4 regions of the Pseudarthrobacter sp. NPDC058329 genome follow, and region 2 is predicted to be linked to each of the others. Evidence: predicted binding sites of a transcription regulator. Region 2 holds the regulator's gene; each other region holds the start of a gene.
What was found. The regulator HrcA, encoded in region 2, represses chaperone genes, less so after heat shock. The targets are predictions, from matches to a motif close to TTNGCACTCGNNNNNNNCGAGTGCNAA.

Region 1 (3,683 bases), 690 kb from region 2:
GGTACCGGACGTGGAGGTGACCCGCCGGGCAGGGTCCAGCCAGACGCCGTCGATCCCGTCCAGCGGAACGGCGGTGGCATCTGCATGAACCACCGTGGCGTTGGAGAACGGAATGAGGTTGACGGTGGCGCAGGCGGCGGTGGCCTCGTCCATTTCCACCGCCGTCACGTTGATGTCCATCGATGCCAACGCCAGCGAGTCGGCGGCAAGGCCGCAGCCCAGGTCCGCCACGTGGCTGATGCCGGCCCCCGCGAAGCGCTGGGCGTGACGCGCGGCCACGGTGAGCCTTGTTGCCTGCTCCAGGCCTGCCTGGGTGAACAGCATGCTGCGGGCGAACTCACCGAACTTCGCCTCGGCTTTCGTGCGGAGCCGGGACTGGGTCAGGACTGCGGAGACCAGGGCGGGGGAGTGGCCGGCCTTCCGCAGTGCTGAATTGAGCTCGAAGGACTTGTCCTCCTGGTACGGGCCCAAAGACGCCAAAAGCTCCCAGCCCTCTGGGGTGAGCAACGGCGCGATGTGGTCCTGGGGAGCGTGAGACATGCATTCCAGCCTAGTGGAGGAGCGTCCGGCGGGATGCGGATAGTGTTGAAACCATGGAAGAGAGCGCAGGCCCCCAGCCGTCCGGAGAACCAGCCCGGGACAGGGGCCCCGCCAGATTCGCCCGGCCGGCACTGATCGCCGGAGCCCTGGTGGCCGTGGTGTGCATCGCGCTCCTGGTGGTGATCTTTTTCCTGGACACGTTCAACGCCACCGTCTACTCAGTAGGCGGCAACGACATCGCGGACGACACCCAGGAAGCCCGGGACATCCGCGGGCTGTACGACGGCGCCCGCGCAGGCAGCATCGCCATCCTGGTGTTCGCCCTGCTGGCCGCAGCTGCCGCAGGCGTGGTTCTTTACCGGGCGCGGAAACCGGCGGACGGTGACGGCGAGGCCGGCGATGACGTCGACTTCGACGACCTGGGACGCTGAGGCGCTCTGCCGCCTGCACTGGTCAGCAGCACCCCGGAAATAACCAGGACGCCGCCGAGGACCTGCGGAACAGTAATGGGCTGGCCCAGGATGACCGTGATAATGGCGGTGAATACGGCAATGAGGTTCAGGTAGTTGCCGGCGTTGGCCGGGGTGGTGCGTTTGAGGGCCAGGTTCCAGAGCAGGTACGAACCCAGTGAGGGGAACAGGGCGATAAACACCAGGGACCAGCCCTCCCCAGGGGTTTCCGGCAGGCCGGCGCCCGTGATGAGGGCCAGCGGGCTGAGGACGACGGCGGCAATCGCCACCTGGACGGCCGTGGAGGTGATTGCGGGGACGCTCAGCCGGCGGGCGAGGATGGTGTAGAGGCCCCAGACGGTGATGGCAGCGAGGATCAGCAGTTCGCCCTTGTTGATCGAAAAGGTCAACAGCCGCTGGAGGTCGCCGCCGGTGAGCACCAGCAGGACGCCACAGAGACCCAGGCCAATGCCCACCCAGCTCAGCGGGCGCGGCCTGTCTCGGAGCAGGACCACCGCCAGCACCATAATCAACGCCGGGTTTGCCGCCGTCACCAGGGAAGCGTTCAGGGCGGACGTATTCTGCAGGGCGCTGTAAAGAAGCAGGGTGTAGCCGCTCATGCCCAGGGCGCTCAGGAGCAGCAGGATAGGCCAGCGCCGCAGGACCGCGCGCCAGTCCGGCTTTTCCACGAGGTGGGCCAGCAGCAGGAGGGGCCCAGCCGCGATCACCCAGCGCCAGAACGTCAGCTGGAGCGGCTCCATGGTTTTCATGGCGGCCTGTCCGACCACAAAGTTTCCGGCCCAGAACAGGTTGGCAAGGATGAGGTAAACGGCGGCTCGCACCGATCAAACCTACACGGCAGCGAGTACTCCAATGACGAAACGCTGGCACTCGCCTTGACCGAGTGCTAACCCTTACATAGAGTCTTCATTAGCACTCTCCCTAGGAGGGTGCTAACACATGAAGAGCTGCCAGCCAGGCTGCTGCCGGCACCGCGACGACGGTTTGCCAGCCACGGCGGGAAGCTTTCCAGTCCACGAATTTGCTGACGAAAAGGAGAGGTCCGAGTGTCGGTCTCTATTAAGCCTCTTGAGGATCGTATTGTTGTCCGCCCGCTCGAAGCCGAGCAGACCACGGCTTCCGGCCTGGTTATCCCGGACTCCGCGCAGGAGAAGCCCCAGGAGGGCGAAGTTGTTGCAGTAGGCCCCGGCCGCTTCGAAGATGGCAACCGCGTTCCTGTCGACGTTGCCGTGGGCGACGTCGTTATCTACTCCAAGTACGGCGGAACCGAAGTCAAGACCGGCGGCACCGAGTACCTCGTGCTGTCCGCCCGCGACGTCCTGGCGATCGTCGTAAAGTAACTCCCCGGATCCCCGTGCCGCTGGTCTTGCATTCTGCTGGTCAGCTGCGCGGGGTTCTGTCTTGAAAGGACAAAACCATGGCAAAGCAGCTTGCGTTTAATGACGCTGCCCGCCGGTCTCTTGAAGCCGGCATCGATAAGCTCGCCAACACCGTCAAGGTGACGCTCGGCCCGCGCGGCCGCAACGTCGTCCTGGACAAGAAGTGGGGCGCGCCCACCATCACGAACGACGGCGTCACCATCGCCCGCGAAGTTGAGCTGGACGACCCGTACGAGAACCTTGGCGCGCAGCTGGCCAAGGAAGTTGCCACCAAGACCAACGACGTTGCCGGCGACGGCACCACCACCGCGACGGTCCTGGCCCAGGCCCTGGTCAAGGAAGGCCTGCGCAACGTAGCGGCAGGCGCCGCTCCCGGCCAGATCAAGCGCGGCATCGAGGTTTCCGTTGAAGCCGTTGCTGCCCGCCTGCTGGAGAACGCCCGCCCCGTTGAAGGCACCCAGGTGGCCAACGTGGCAGCAATCTCCGCCCAGAGCGACGAGATCGGCGAGCTCCTCGCCGAGGCATTCGGCAAGGTGGGCAAGGATGGTGTGATCACCATCGAGGAGTCCTCCACCACCCAGACCGAACTGGTCCTCACCGAGGGCATGCAGTTCGACAAGGGTTACCTGTCCCCGTACTTCGTCACCGACGCGGAACGCCAGGAAGCAGTCCTCGAGGATGCCCTCATCCTGATCAACCAGGGCAAGATCTCCGCGGTGCAGGAATTCCTGCCGCTGCTGGAAAAGGCGCTGCAGAGCTCCAAGCCGCTGTTCATCATCGCCGAAGACATCGACGGCGAGGCCCTGTCCACGCTGATCGTCAACCGCATCCGCGGCACCCTGAACGTTGTCGCCGTCAAGGCTCCCGGCTTCGGCGACCGCCGCAAGGCCATGCTGCAGGACATCGCCACCCTCACCGGTGCACAGGTTGTGTCCCCGGAACTGGGCCTGAGCCTGGACACCGTTGGCCTTGAGGTGCTGGGTACCGCCCGCCGCATCACGGTCACCAAGGACAACACCACCATCGTTGACGGCGCAGGTTCGGCCGAAGACGTGGCAGCACGCGTTGCCCAGCTCCGTGCCGAGCTGACCCGCACCGACTCCGACTGGGACAAGGAAAAGCTGCAGGAACGCCTGGCCAAGCTGGCCGGCGGCATCGGCGTGATCAAGGTCGGCGCAGCCACCGAGGTTGAGCTGAAGGAAAAGAAGCACCGCATCGAAGATGCAGTGTCCTCCACCCGCGCTGCCCTCGAAGAAGGCATCGTGGCCGGTGGCGGTTCCGCGCTGATCCACGC
Region 2 (3,683 bases):
CATTGGTGCTGACTAAGAATGCCATGTCTGCTGCCGGTCCTGCGATCGGCAGACACCGCAGTACCAAGAATACTGGGTGCAGCGGTTATGCCTGACCTCGCCCGCCAGCCAGGAGCGCGCCAGTCCGGCACACACCAGGGGTTCAGGGAACCGTGAGGAAATCGATGACTTCCTCCACCCTGCCCAGCAGGGACGCCTCCAGGTCCGCGTAGCTGCGGACGGCGCCCAGCAGTTTCTGCCACCCGAGGCCAATGTCCTCTTTAGTTTCGTGCGGCCAGCCGAAGGCAGCCAGGATGCCGGTTTTCCAGTCCTGGCCGCGCGGCACTACCGGCCATCTCTCGATGCCCAGGACAGCTGGGCGGATGGCCTGCCACACGTCAACGTACGGGTGTCCAACAATCAGCACATTCCCCGCGGCCCCGGGAGAGGCCATCACGGACTCGGCAATGCGGGATTCCTTCGAATCGGGCACCAGGTGGTCCACAAGCACCCCCAGGCGCCTGCCCGGTCCCGGCCTGAAATCGGCCACGGCCGCGGACAAGTCATCGATGCCGTGGAGGGGTTCGACGACGATGCCCTCCACCCGGAGGTCATCTCCCCAGACCTTCTCGACGAGTTCGGCGTCGTGCTTTCCCTCCACCCAGATGCGGCTGGCCTTGGCAACCTGGGCCCTCTGCCCGGCGACGCGCACAGAACCCGACGCCGTCCGGCCGGCGGCGGTGCCCGTGCCTGCCGCCGGCCGCGGGGCAGGGGGCATCAGCCGGATTGCCTGGCCTTCAAGGAGGAAGCCGAAGCCCAGCCGAAAGGACCGGGACTTGCCGCGGCGGTCCTCCAGGGCCACCACATGCATCCCGCCCGATTTCTCCACGCGGGTCACGGCCCCAACCCAGCCGGACTGGACGTCCTCCAGCACCATGCCGCGCTCCACGGGCACCTCGGGCAGTTGCGCCCGGGCCGGTGCGGTCAGGTCCTGGGCTCCCCAGTTCTGGTAATGCATGGAATCACTCCGCCTCGTGCTGGATGCTGGCCCGGAATTTCGCCCGGAGCGGTACCAATGCTAACAACGGGGCGAGTCATAATAGACTGTTAGCACTGAGGCACGTCGAGTGCTAACCCCTGTAGAGCACGGCGCGGGCGGAACGGCTGCCCTGAACCCTGGATGGAGGTGGAGTGTGAGCGAGCCACGCAAACTGGAAGTACTGCGGGCCATCGTGGAGGACTACGTCCACTCCCGCGAGCCCGTCGGGTCCAAGGCCCTGGTGGAACGGCACCATCTCGGCGTTTCCAGCGCTACCATCCGCAATGACATGGCCGCCCTGGAAGACGAGGGACTGATTACGGCCCCGCACACCAGCGCAGGCCGTATTCCCACGGACAAGGGCTACCGGCTGTTCGTCGACCAGATTTCCGCTGTGAAGCCGTTGTCCCAGTCGGAGCGGCGTGCCATCCAGTCCCTGCTGGAAGGCGCGGATGACCTCGACGACGTCCTGGAACGCACCGTCCGGCTGTTGTCCCAGCTGACGAACCAGGTTGCGGTGGTCCAGTACCCGCACCTCAACCGAGCACTGGTCCGGCACATCGAGTTCGTCCTTCTCGCCCCGCGGAAGGTGCTGGTGGTGCTGATTGCCAACAGCGGCAAGGTCGAACAACGGGTCATCGACGTCGGCCAGGACCTCGCGGATGACGCCATCGCTGCGCTGAGAACCCAGTTCCTTGGATCCCTCGCGGGGACACCGCTGGCCCAACTCGGCCAGTCCCTGCCCGCGGTGGTGTCCGGCGTCGTCCCCGGACAGCGTCAGGCAGCCCACGCGCTGGCGCACGGGCTGGAAGGCCTTGCCCACAGCAGCCGGGAAGACCGCATGGTGATGGCCGGCACTGCCAACCTCGCCCGTTCCAATGTCGATTTTCCGCTCAGCATCGGGCCAGTGCTGGAGGCGCTCGAGGAGCAGGTGGTGATGCTTCGCCTGCTCAGCGAGATGGCACAGGACCCCCGCGGAGTGACCGTCAGCATCGGCCGGGAAAACCCCTACGACGGCCTTGCGGAGGCATCCGTCGTGGCCACGGGCTACGGCCCGGACAGTGTCGCCAAGATTGGCGTGCTGGGTCCCACCAGGATGGACTACCCCACTACCATGGCGGCAGTCAGGGCTGTGGCCCGTTACCTGTCACGGATTCTGGGACCCTGACCGCAGTACAGCGCCGAAAGGCGCACAGCAGTGTATGCAGCACGACTGCAGGCAGAACAACAAGGAAGAGATACGAACTTTGAGCAGCCACTACGAAGTCCTTGGAGTCGCACCGGATGCCACCGGGGAAGAGATCAAGAAGGCCTACCGCAAACTGGCCCGGACCCTTCACCCGGACGTCAACCCCGGTGAGGACGTTGCGGACCGCTTCAAGGCAGTGACCCACGCCTACGAAGTTCTCTCGGATCCCCAGAAGCGGCGGGTCTATGACACCACCGGCAACGAGAACGGCACGGACAACGGGTTCGGCGGGGGAGCCTACGCCGGGCAGGGCTTCGCTTTCCAGGACATTTTCGACACCTTCTTCGGCGCCGGTGGCACCGCCGGCCCCGCCTCGAGGGTTCGGCGCGGGCAGGATGCGCTTATCAGCGTCCGGATCGAGCTCCGCGACGCCGTGTTCGGGGTCAACAAGAAGCTCGAGGTGGACACGGCAGTGGTCTGTCCCACCTGTGACGGCTCGTGCTGCCAGCCCGGAACGCACCCTGAACGCTGCGATATCTGCGGCGGCAGCGGCCAGGTCCAGAGGGCAGTCCGTTCCATCCTCGGCCAGGTCATGACCGCCGCGCCGTGCGGCAGCTGCGAAGGTTTCGGAACCGTTATCAAGGACCCCTGCAACGAGTGCAGCGGGCAGGGCCGGATCCGCAGCCGCCGTTCCCTCACCATCAAGGTTCCTGCCGGCGTCGCCACCGGGACACGCATCCAGCTGTCCGGCCAGGGCGAAGCCGGTCCCGCCGGCGGGCCCGCCGGCGACCTCTACGTGGAAATCCGCGTCAACAATGACGCCACCTACGTCCGGGAAGGCGACGACCTCCACGCCACCCTGAACATCCCCATGACGGCGGCTGCCCTGGGAACCGACGTCACCCTCGAAACCTTCGACGGAGCCCAGGACATCGACGTAAAGGCCGGCACCCAATCCGGGGAGATCATCACCCTGCGGGGCCTGGGCGTCACCCACCTGCGCGGCTACGGCCGCGGCGACCTGAAGGTCCATCTCCAGGTCGAGACGCCCGCGAGACTCGACGCGGCGCAGGAAGACCTGCTGCGCCAGCTCGCCAGACTCCGCGGCGAGCAGATCACGGAGGGCAAGCTTGCTGCCAGCGGCGGCATGTTCGCCAAACTCCGGGACCGGCTCGGTAACCTCTAGCGGTGAGCAACCCCGTTTTCTTCACCGCGCCCGGGTCCCTTGACCGGATGGTGCCGGAAGGGATCTTTGTCCTGGAGGGACCCGAGGCGCGGCATGCGGTCACGGTCAAGCGGCTCGCTCCGGGCGAGGCCGTGGACATTGTGGACGGCGCCGGCACCCGGATGAGCGGCAAGGTTGCCGCCGCTTCCCCCTCCGGACTCGAAGTGGAATGCGGGTCCTTGGTTGTTGAGGACCGGCCACGCACCAGGCTGGTGCTGGTCCAGGCCCTGGCCAAGGGCGACCGGGATGAG
Region 3 (3,683 bases), 660 kb from region 2:
GTCAATTGACCCACTATCGCAGGGTTCCGGCTGGCGGGGATCCGCTCGGTGATCAGAAACGGAAGCGCCGTTGCCTGGGCCGCCTGCCAGTTCAGGGAGCGGACCATCTGCCGGTAATCAGGAAGGCTGCCCGCCGGGTCCGGGTTGGAGGCCTCCCAGGGTGAAAGCCATTGGCTGTTGCGCGACCGCACTTCTGTCCACTCTTTTTTGTCCCGGTACCTGATGGGCCTCAGGACCAGGTCTCCGCACTCCAGGGTTACGGGCCAGATGGGGCCGGCGCGCACAGTGCTACTTGGACAGGCCGGCGGTAAAGCCCGGCAGCCACTCCCGAAGGCCGGGACCCAGATCATCACTGTCAATGGCGAGCTGGACGCAGGCCTTGAGGTAGCTCAACTTGTCGCCCGTATCGTAGCGGCGTCCCCGGAACACAACGCCGTAGACGCCCTGCCCCTCGCCTTCTCCGGACGCGAGCTCCTGCAGGGCATCGGTGAGCTGGATTTCGCCGCCCCGCCCGGGGCCGGTGTGTTCGAGGACTTCGAAGACCGCAGGGTGCAGTACGTAGCGGCCGATGACAGCCAGGTTGGAGGGGGCTTCGTCCGCGGCCGGCTTTTCCACCAGCCGGTTGACGCGCACGAACCCCTCGCCGTCGATCTCTTCGATGTCGGCACAGCCGTAAGCGCTGATCTGCGAAGGCTCCACCTCGATGAGTGCGACGACGGACCCTCCCGTTTTCGCCTGCACATCGATCATGGTGCTAAGGAGTTCGTCGCGCGCGTCAATCAGGTCATCGCCCAGCAGGACAGCGAAGGCTTCGTTGCCCACGTGCTGCTTGGCGCGAAGCACAGCGTGGCCCAGGCCGTTCGGGTCGCCCTGGCGGACGTAGTGGATGTCGCCGAGGTTGCTGGCGGCCTGGATGGACGCGAGCTTCGCCGTATCGCCCTTGTCCTCCAGGGTGGACTCCAGTGCCGGTACCCGGTCAAAGTGGTCTTCCAGGGCCCGCTTGTTCCGCCCGGTGATCATCAGGACATCATTGAGTCCCACGTTGACGGCTTCCTCAACCACGTACTGGATGGCAGGCTTGTCCACGACGGGAAGCATTTCCTTGGGCATGGCCTTGGTGGCAGGCAGGAACCTGGTGCCGAGTCCGGCAGCGGGGATAACGGCTTTGCGAACTCTGGGGTTACTGGTAGTCACCCGACTAATCTAGCGTCAGCGTCAAGCATTCAGTAATCATTGAACGGCTGCCGGCCGCCCTGCGCCCGCAGCCATACCGCCATAACGGCAACCGATGGAGGAGTACACCGTGCTTGAGGACGCCAAGGCGACCAAGACCAGGATACGTACCGCGCACCGCCTGCGGCGGGCTGCCCTGACCCCGCAGCAGCTGGAGTCGGCGGGGACGGGCATCGCACGCCACGGCGCGGACTGGGCGGCGTCCCTGGCCGGCGGCTCGCCTGCCACGTTCTGCGTCTACTTCGGGGTCGGCGTCGAACCGCCTACCCTTCCGCTGATCAACGCACTCCACCACAACGGCCACCGGGTCCTGCTCCCGGTCTGTGAGCCAGGGCGGGAACTGGCGTGGGTCTTCTGGGACCCGGACGCCGGCTTTGAGCAGAGCAAGTACGCCCCGATCCTCGAACCCCGGGGCGACCGGAACGGACCCGATGTGGCAGGAACCGCCGCAGCCCTCTTCGTCCCGGCCACCGCCGTCGACCTTTCGGGCAACCGGATTGGGCAGGGCGGCGGGTACTACGACAAGTTCCTGGGCCACCTCGCCACGGCCGGGAAGAATATTCCACTGGCCGCCGTTATCTACGACGAAGAGCTGCTCCCCGCCGGCGAAATCCCGGGGGAGGAATTCGACCGCCCCGTCCCTGCCGTGCTGGCGCCTTCCGGACTTCGGCCGCTTAACAGCCACCACTGAGGGCCCGTTGCCCGGCTCTGAGGGGATGATAGAATTAGCACTCAGGCCCTGCGACTGCTAAACGGCAAGTCCGTTCACGCAGCACAGGACCTCTCGTTTGCCCCAGAGGAGGAGCACCAGTGCCAACGTACGCGTACGCCTGCAAGGATTGCAGCCATGCCTTCGACATCGTCCAGTCGTTTTCGGACAGCACTTTGACCTCGTGCCCCGAGTGCCAGGGGACTCTTCGCAAGAAGTTCAACAGCGTGGGTGTCGTCTTCAAGGGATCCGGTTTTTACCGCACCGATTCCAGGGACTCCAAGGGGAGCGCCGTCTCGCCCGCCCCGGCTGCTTCGACGCCCGCTCCTGCCGCGGCACCTGCCGCTTCCGCGCCGGCTGCCGCAGCCAGCTAAGCAGGACTGTTCGACGCCGGCAGGGCCGGTTTGTCCACATAGCGCACCGTGCTCCTGTTGCGGGTATCCCCCGCGGCCATAGCGTAGGCGCATGCCTGTAAACCTTCTCCGTCCCGGCCGGGCCGCATCCCGCTACCCGCGGACCCCACGGCGTTCCGGCAGTGCCGGCCGCAGATCCACACCGGTCCGGTTCGGTGCGTGGCTGGGCCGGAACCGGCGGCTCGCCGTTGCGCTGTTGCTGTGTGCGGCGGCTTCAATCACCGTGCATCAGCTCACCCCCGCGCCTGTCCACACCGTCACCGGGCTGGCCGCCGCCAGGGATCTGCCCGCCGGTGCGGTTGTGGTGGCGACAGACCTGGCCCATGTACAGGTGCCGCCGGCCATGATGGCCCCAGGTTTCCTGGCCAAGGAGAGCGAGTTGGCCGGAAAGCAACTGGCCGCTCCCCTGCGAAGGGGACAGCTCCTGACGGACGCGCAACTGCTCGGTCCCGGGCTCCTGGCCGGCACTCCGCCGGGCTCGGCGGCGGTGCCGCTTCGCATGGCTGATCCGTCGTCCATCCAGCTCGTCTCGCCGGGGCAGCTCGTGAACGTGGTGCTGACGGCGGGCAACGGCTTCGACCAGCAGGCGCCGTCAGAAGTCCTGGCAACAGGTGTGCCGGTGTTGTGGACCTCCGGCAAGGGCGGCGGGAGCGGGCAGTGGCTGGGCACCGCTGAGACTGACGGGCTAATGGTGGTGGCGGCCAGCGGGGAGCAGGCTGCCCGGCTGGCCGGTGCTTCCACCCAGGGCAAACTGTTCTTCGTCCTCGTTGGCCCCTAGCTGCCCGCCCAGGGCGGCGCCGGCAGTCAGGGCCGGCCAGTCAGCGCCGGTCCGTCAGCCCCAGTGCGGGGGTTTTTGTTCCTTCAGCCAGGCGTCATGGTCATCGTCGGCATCGCCCCAGCGCCGGGGGTCATCCTCGGAAGCCTTCGTGGGCAGAATGCCTTGCGTACCGCCTTGCCCCCTGCCCTCCTGCTCCTGGACCTGTTCGGCCTCGGGAGCCCGGTCCACCGGGATGGGCTGCCCGTCTCCGGATTCGTCTTTGTTGTCTTCAGGGGCCACGCGGACCGCCTCCTTGCTGTCCAAGTCTTTCGCCTGCGGCCGGCGGCGTGCCCGCTCCCCGGCGTCGATACCATTGAGCGCCTGGTCCACGTCGTCGTCAAGGAACCCTGTTGAGGTTCCCGTCCGGCCGGGAAGCACCACCCGCTCAAGTCCCAGGTAGCCGGCAATCCGGTCGGCGCAGGCTGAAGGATCAGTGAAAACCTCAATGGTCCACAGCGGCATGTACCGCCAGCCCAGCCGCTCCAGCAGCTGCGGCCGCAGCCGGCTCCGT
Region 4 (3,683 bases), on a different contig from region 2:
GTAGCCGCCCAGGACCGGGCTTTCCTTCCGGAGCAGCAGCTCGCCTTCGGGCTGCCCGGGAGTGGGCAGCACGAAGTCGTAAACGCGCGACGGCGTGAAGTAGGACGTATAGCCGAGCCGGATCACCGGTGCCTCGTAGTCCGAACCGCCCACACCCGCCGTGTACAGCTCTTCATCGAACGCCGGCTCCACCGGTGCCTCCTGGGCGGCGGTGCCCAGGCCCTGCAGCCCGATCACCTGGACCCGCTCGATGGTGTCCTTCCGGATGGACGCGACGAGGTGCGTGGAGGTGACGCCGGCACCATTGACGCGGACGTCGTCGGAATGTTCGACGACGGTGTCCCACGCCTGCTCGGCGAGCGGCTTGCGAAGCTCTGCCCAGTCAGTGAGCGAGACCATCGAGTTGATGGCGCCGCGGTTGTGGGTGAGCAGGATGCGTTCGGTCTTCAGTCCGTCCGGGCCGGGCAGCAGGAACGGCTCGGCCTCGTAAAGCACACGCTCGTTCCGGGAAATGACGGTGGTGAGCTCCTGGGCAGGGTCATCGAACCGGAGCAGGCGGGTTTCGCTGTACTCGGAGCAGCCGATGCCCAGCACGAGGTAGCGCCGGTCAGCGGAGAGTTCGAAGCCCAGCCACATGGCGACGTCGTCCTCCTGGTAGATCACCACGTCCTCGGTGACGGACGTGCCCAGGGTGTGGGCCTTCACCTGGTAGGGGCGCCAGGAGTCGTCCACCACTGTGTAGAAGATGCGGGTGCCGTCCGGGGAGAAGGAGACGCCGTAGAACACGTTCTCGATGACGTCCGGCAGCAGTTCGCCCGTCCGGAGGTCCTTGATGCGCAGGGTGAAGCGTTCATCGCCGGCGTTGTCCACGGCGTAGGCATAGAGGTTGCCGTCCACGGTGACAGCAGTGCCGCCAACGGAGAAGAACGGCTTCCCTTCGGCTTCGACATTGCCGTCCAGCAGGATCTCCTCGCCCGGGATTTCGACGCCGGGGTCCACTGCCGGGGGAGTCCAGTCCGCGACGGGGGAGCCGGTGTTCTGCGCGCGGACGCGGCATTGGATGCCGTACTCCTTGCCTTCCACCGAGCGGCTGAAGTACCACCAGCCGTCCTTGCGGTGGGGGACAGACAGGTCTGTCTCCTGGGTGCGGCCCTTGATCTCCTGGAAGATCGCCTCGCGCAGCGGTTCCTGGTGCGCCGTCACCGCTTCCTGGTAGGCGTTTTCGGCCTTCAGGTGCTCCACTACCTCGGCGGATTCCTTGTCCCGCAGCCACTCATAGTTGTCCACGAACGTGTCCCCGTGGTGAATGCGCTCGGACGGAATCTTCTTGGCAACCGGGGGGACCGGGGTGGTGGCGGCAGCGCGGGCGGAGTCCTGCAGCGGTGTCTGGGTCATGGGTTCAAATATATCCATCCGCCCTGACAATAACCCGGCCGTTCGCTACCGGACGAGAGCCCCCTCCACCCCCTGGCTCCCCATCCCCACCCTCTCCCCACCGACGCTCTCTCACTTTCTGCCGCTTTTCCGTGAACGCTCTCTCACGTTGTGCCGCTTTTCCGCAAACGCTCTCTCACGTTGTGCCGCTTTTCCGCAAACGCTCTCCCACGTCAGGCAGGCAACGAAGGAGCCCAAGGGGACTGCGGCCGCAACGGGCTGCCGAGGTGAGAGGCGGTTGGTCCAAAACGTGCAGGAGGTGAGAGAGCGTCGGGGGAGGTGGGGCGGCCCTAGTAGGGTTCCGGCGGCAGGCGTATCCTGTTCACGCTAAGGCACATCCGCCCAGCGTGAGAGGGGAAGTTTATGACCATCCCGCCAGTGCACGAGCCCGAGCCGTTCCCGCCGGAGCCAGGCCCAACCCCTGATCCCGCCCAGCCCGGCCACCCGGGTCCGCCGTCGCCCAACCCGTTCCCCGTGCCGGAGCCCCCAGGGCCCCTGCCCGTGCCAGATCCGGGTCCTGCGCCGCTCCGGCCGGATCCCACCCGGGACAAGATCGGATAGCCGCGCGCTGAAGGGGCCTTTGCGCATGCGAAGGCCCCTTCTTTGTGCCCGCACGCGTCCAAACCGGCTGGAAAATTCTTGCCAAAAAACCGCTTGCAGATCTCTCGGCCCGGTGCTACAAAATCTATATCAGCCACTACAGATCGGCTGGTAATAAAAATAGTGTTGGACCGTCTCCCCACGAGGAGGGAAGCCATGTTGATGCGAACCGATCCGTTCCGCGAGCTGGACAGGCTGGCCCAGCAGGTCTTCGGCACGGCAGCGCGCCCGGCAGCGATGCCGATGGACGCTTGGCGTGAAGGCCAGGACTTTGTAGTCGCCTTTGATCTGCCCGGTGTTTCAGCGGACTCAGTGGACCTGGATGTCGAACGGAATGTCCTGACGGTACGGGCAGAGCGCCCGGAACCTGCGGGCAAGGACACCGAGTTGATTGCCTCCGAGCGGCCCCGCGGCGTGTTCAGCCGCCAGCTCATCCTCGGGGAAACCCTGGACACCGACAACGTGAAAGCGTCGTACGACGCCGGCGTCCTGACCCTGAGGATTCCTGTCGCTGAAAAGGCCAAGCCGCGTAAGATTGAGATTGAGACCAAGGGGGCGAAGCACGAGATTTCCGCCTAGTCCCCAGCAGGATCGGGATGTCGGGTAAAGATTGTTGACTGCCTTTGGGGCGGATAGCCATTCTGAGCACGCCACAGCGCTTAACGCGCATCGGCAGAGTAGGCCTGAACTTCCCGGTACGGTGGCCCCCGGCTTTGGCCGGGGGCCATCCCACGCCGGGGCCTCAAGCCGGACAACGCGGGGTCACTTATGGCCCTCAAAACCGCATAAAACGGGCCGGAAGTGACCCCGCGTTGCGTCAAGCCCTAGGTATTGAGCTCCAGCATCAGGGCGGGAAGTTCGTCAGCCAGTTCACGGGCCAGGAACCCAAGGGGGCCCAACCGGCTGGCAAGCCGGTCTGCTGCCGCGGCATGGAGATGGGTTCCCCAGCATGCGGCCTGCGCGCTGGTGGTTCCCCGGGCGCGGAGGCCCGCGATCGCCCCGGCCAGGACGTCCCCGCTGCCGGAGGTCCCCAGTCCGCCATAGCCGGTGGTCATCTTCCAGAGTTCGGACTCCTCCGGAGCGTCCCCGCCGGCAGGCCGCGCGATGAAGCCCTGGCAGCTCACCACCGCCTGGTACGTGTCGGCGATCTCGGCGATATCGGCCGCCAGGTCCTCCACGTCGCGGCCCAGCAGGATAGCGGCCTCCTTGGGGTTCGGCGTCAGGATCAGCCGCCCCTTCCACGGCTCCAGCCGGTCCGCCATCTTCACCACGGCCCCCAGGGCATAGGCGTCAAGTACGACGACGGGACCACCGTCCGCGGTTCCGTCACCAGAACCCGAATCACTAGGGCCCGAACCCCGGGAGCCTGAGCCGCCAGTGCCGGCTTCCCGCTCCAGCAGCGCCCGCAGCAGTTCCTCCGCGAGCTCCAGATCATCCAGCCCCGGCCCAACCAGGATCACGTCCGCATTGTTGAGGTCTGAAGAAATCCTGTCCAGGCCCTCACCGGTCACCGATCCCTTCGCAGTTTCCGGCAGCCCCGTGGCCCCGCATTCTGGCAGCGCCACCCCCAGCTGCAGCGCGGCCGACTCCGCGACGGCAAGGGTGAGCTTTCCTGCGCCGGCCCGCAACGCGGCGGTACCGGCCAGCAG

Region 1: a site for HrcA is predicted at 1,874-1,900, ahead of groES (co-chaperone GroES). Genes of this name have one in related genera too.
Region 3: a site for HrcA is predicted at 1,959-1,985, ahead of ACFVYC_RS01125 (FmdB family zinc ribbon protein). Genes of this name have one in related genera too.
Region 4: a site for HrcA is predicted at 2,043-2,069, ahead of ACFVYC_RS10505 (Hsp20/alpha crystallin family protein). Genes of this name have one in related genera too.

What each region holds. Positions count from the first base shown of each region.
Region 1 covers NZ_JBHVZR010000001.1:196,973-200,655, forward strand. The annotation lists gene ACFVYC_RS01005 (class I SAM-dependent methyltransferase) at 1-540, opposite strand, end outside; gene ACFVYC_RS01010 (hypothetical protein) at 594-971, shown strand; gene ACFVYC_RS01015 (DMT family transporter) at 896-1,831, opposite strand; gene groES (co-chaperone GroES) at 2,057-2,350, shown strand; gene groL (chaperonin GroEL) at 2,428-3,683, shown strand, end outside.
Region 2 covers NZ_JBHVZR010000001.1:886,443-890,125, forward strand. The annotation lists gene ACFVYC_RS04215 (DUF3097 domain-containing protein) at 143-997, opposite strand; gene hrcA (heat-inducible transcriptional repressor HrcA) at 1,173-2,186, shown strand; gene dnaJ (molecular chaperone DnaJ) at 2,266-3,393, shown strand; gene ACFVYC_RS04230 (16S rRNA (uracil(1498)-N(3))-methyltransferase) at 3,396-3,683, shown strand, end outside.
Region 3 covers NZ_JBHVZR010000001.1:225,503-229,185, reverse strand. The annotation lists gene ACFVYC_RS01140 (GNAT family N-acetyltransferase) at 1-284, opposite strand, end outside; gene galU (UTP--glucose-1-phosphate uridylyltransferase GalU) at 289-1,194, opposite strand; gene ACFVYC_RS01130 (5-formyltetrahydrofolate cyclo-ligase) at 1,289-1,924, shown strand; gene ACFVYC_RS01125 (FmdB family zinc ribbon protein) at 2,044-2,316, shown strand; gene ACFVYC_RS01120 (RcpC/CpaB family pilus assembly protein) at 2,408-3,133, shown strand; gene ACFVYC_RS01115 (AAA family ATPase) at 3,188-3,683, opposite strand, start outside.
Region 4 covers NZ_JBHVZR010000006.1:93,066-96,748, forward strand. The annotation lists gene ACFVYC_RS10495 (S9 family peptidase) at 1-1,395, opposite strand, end outside; gene ACFVYC_RS10500 (hypothetical protein) at 1,798-1,995, shown strand; gene ACFVYC_RS10505 (Hsp20/alpha crystallin family protein) at 2,191-2,613, shown strand; gene ACFVYC_RS10510 (NAD(P)H-hydrate dehydratase) at 2,859-3,683, opposite strand, start outside.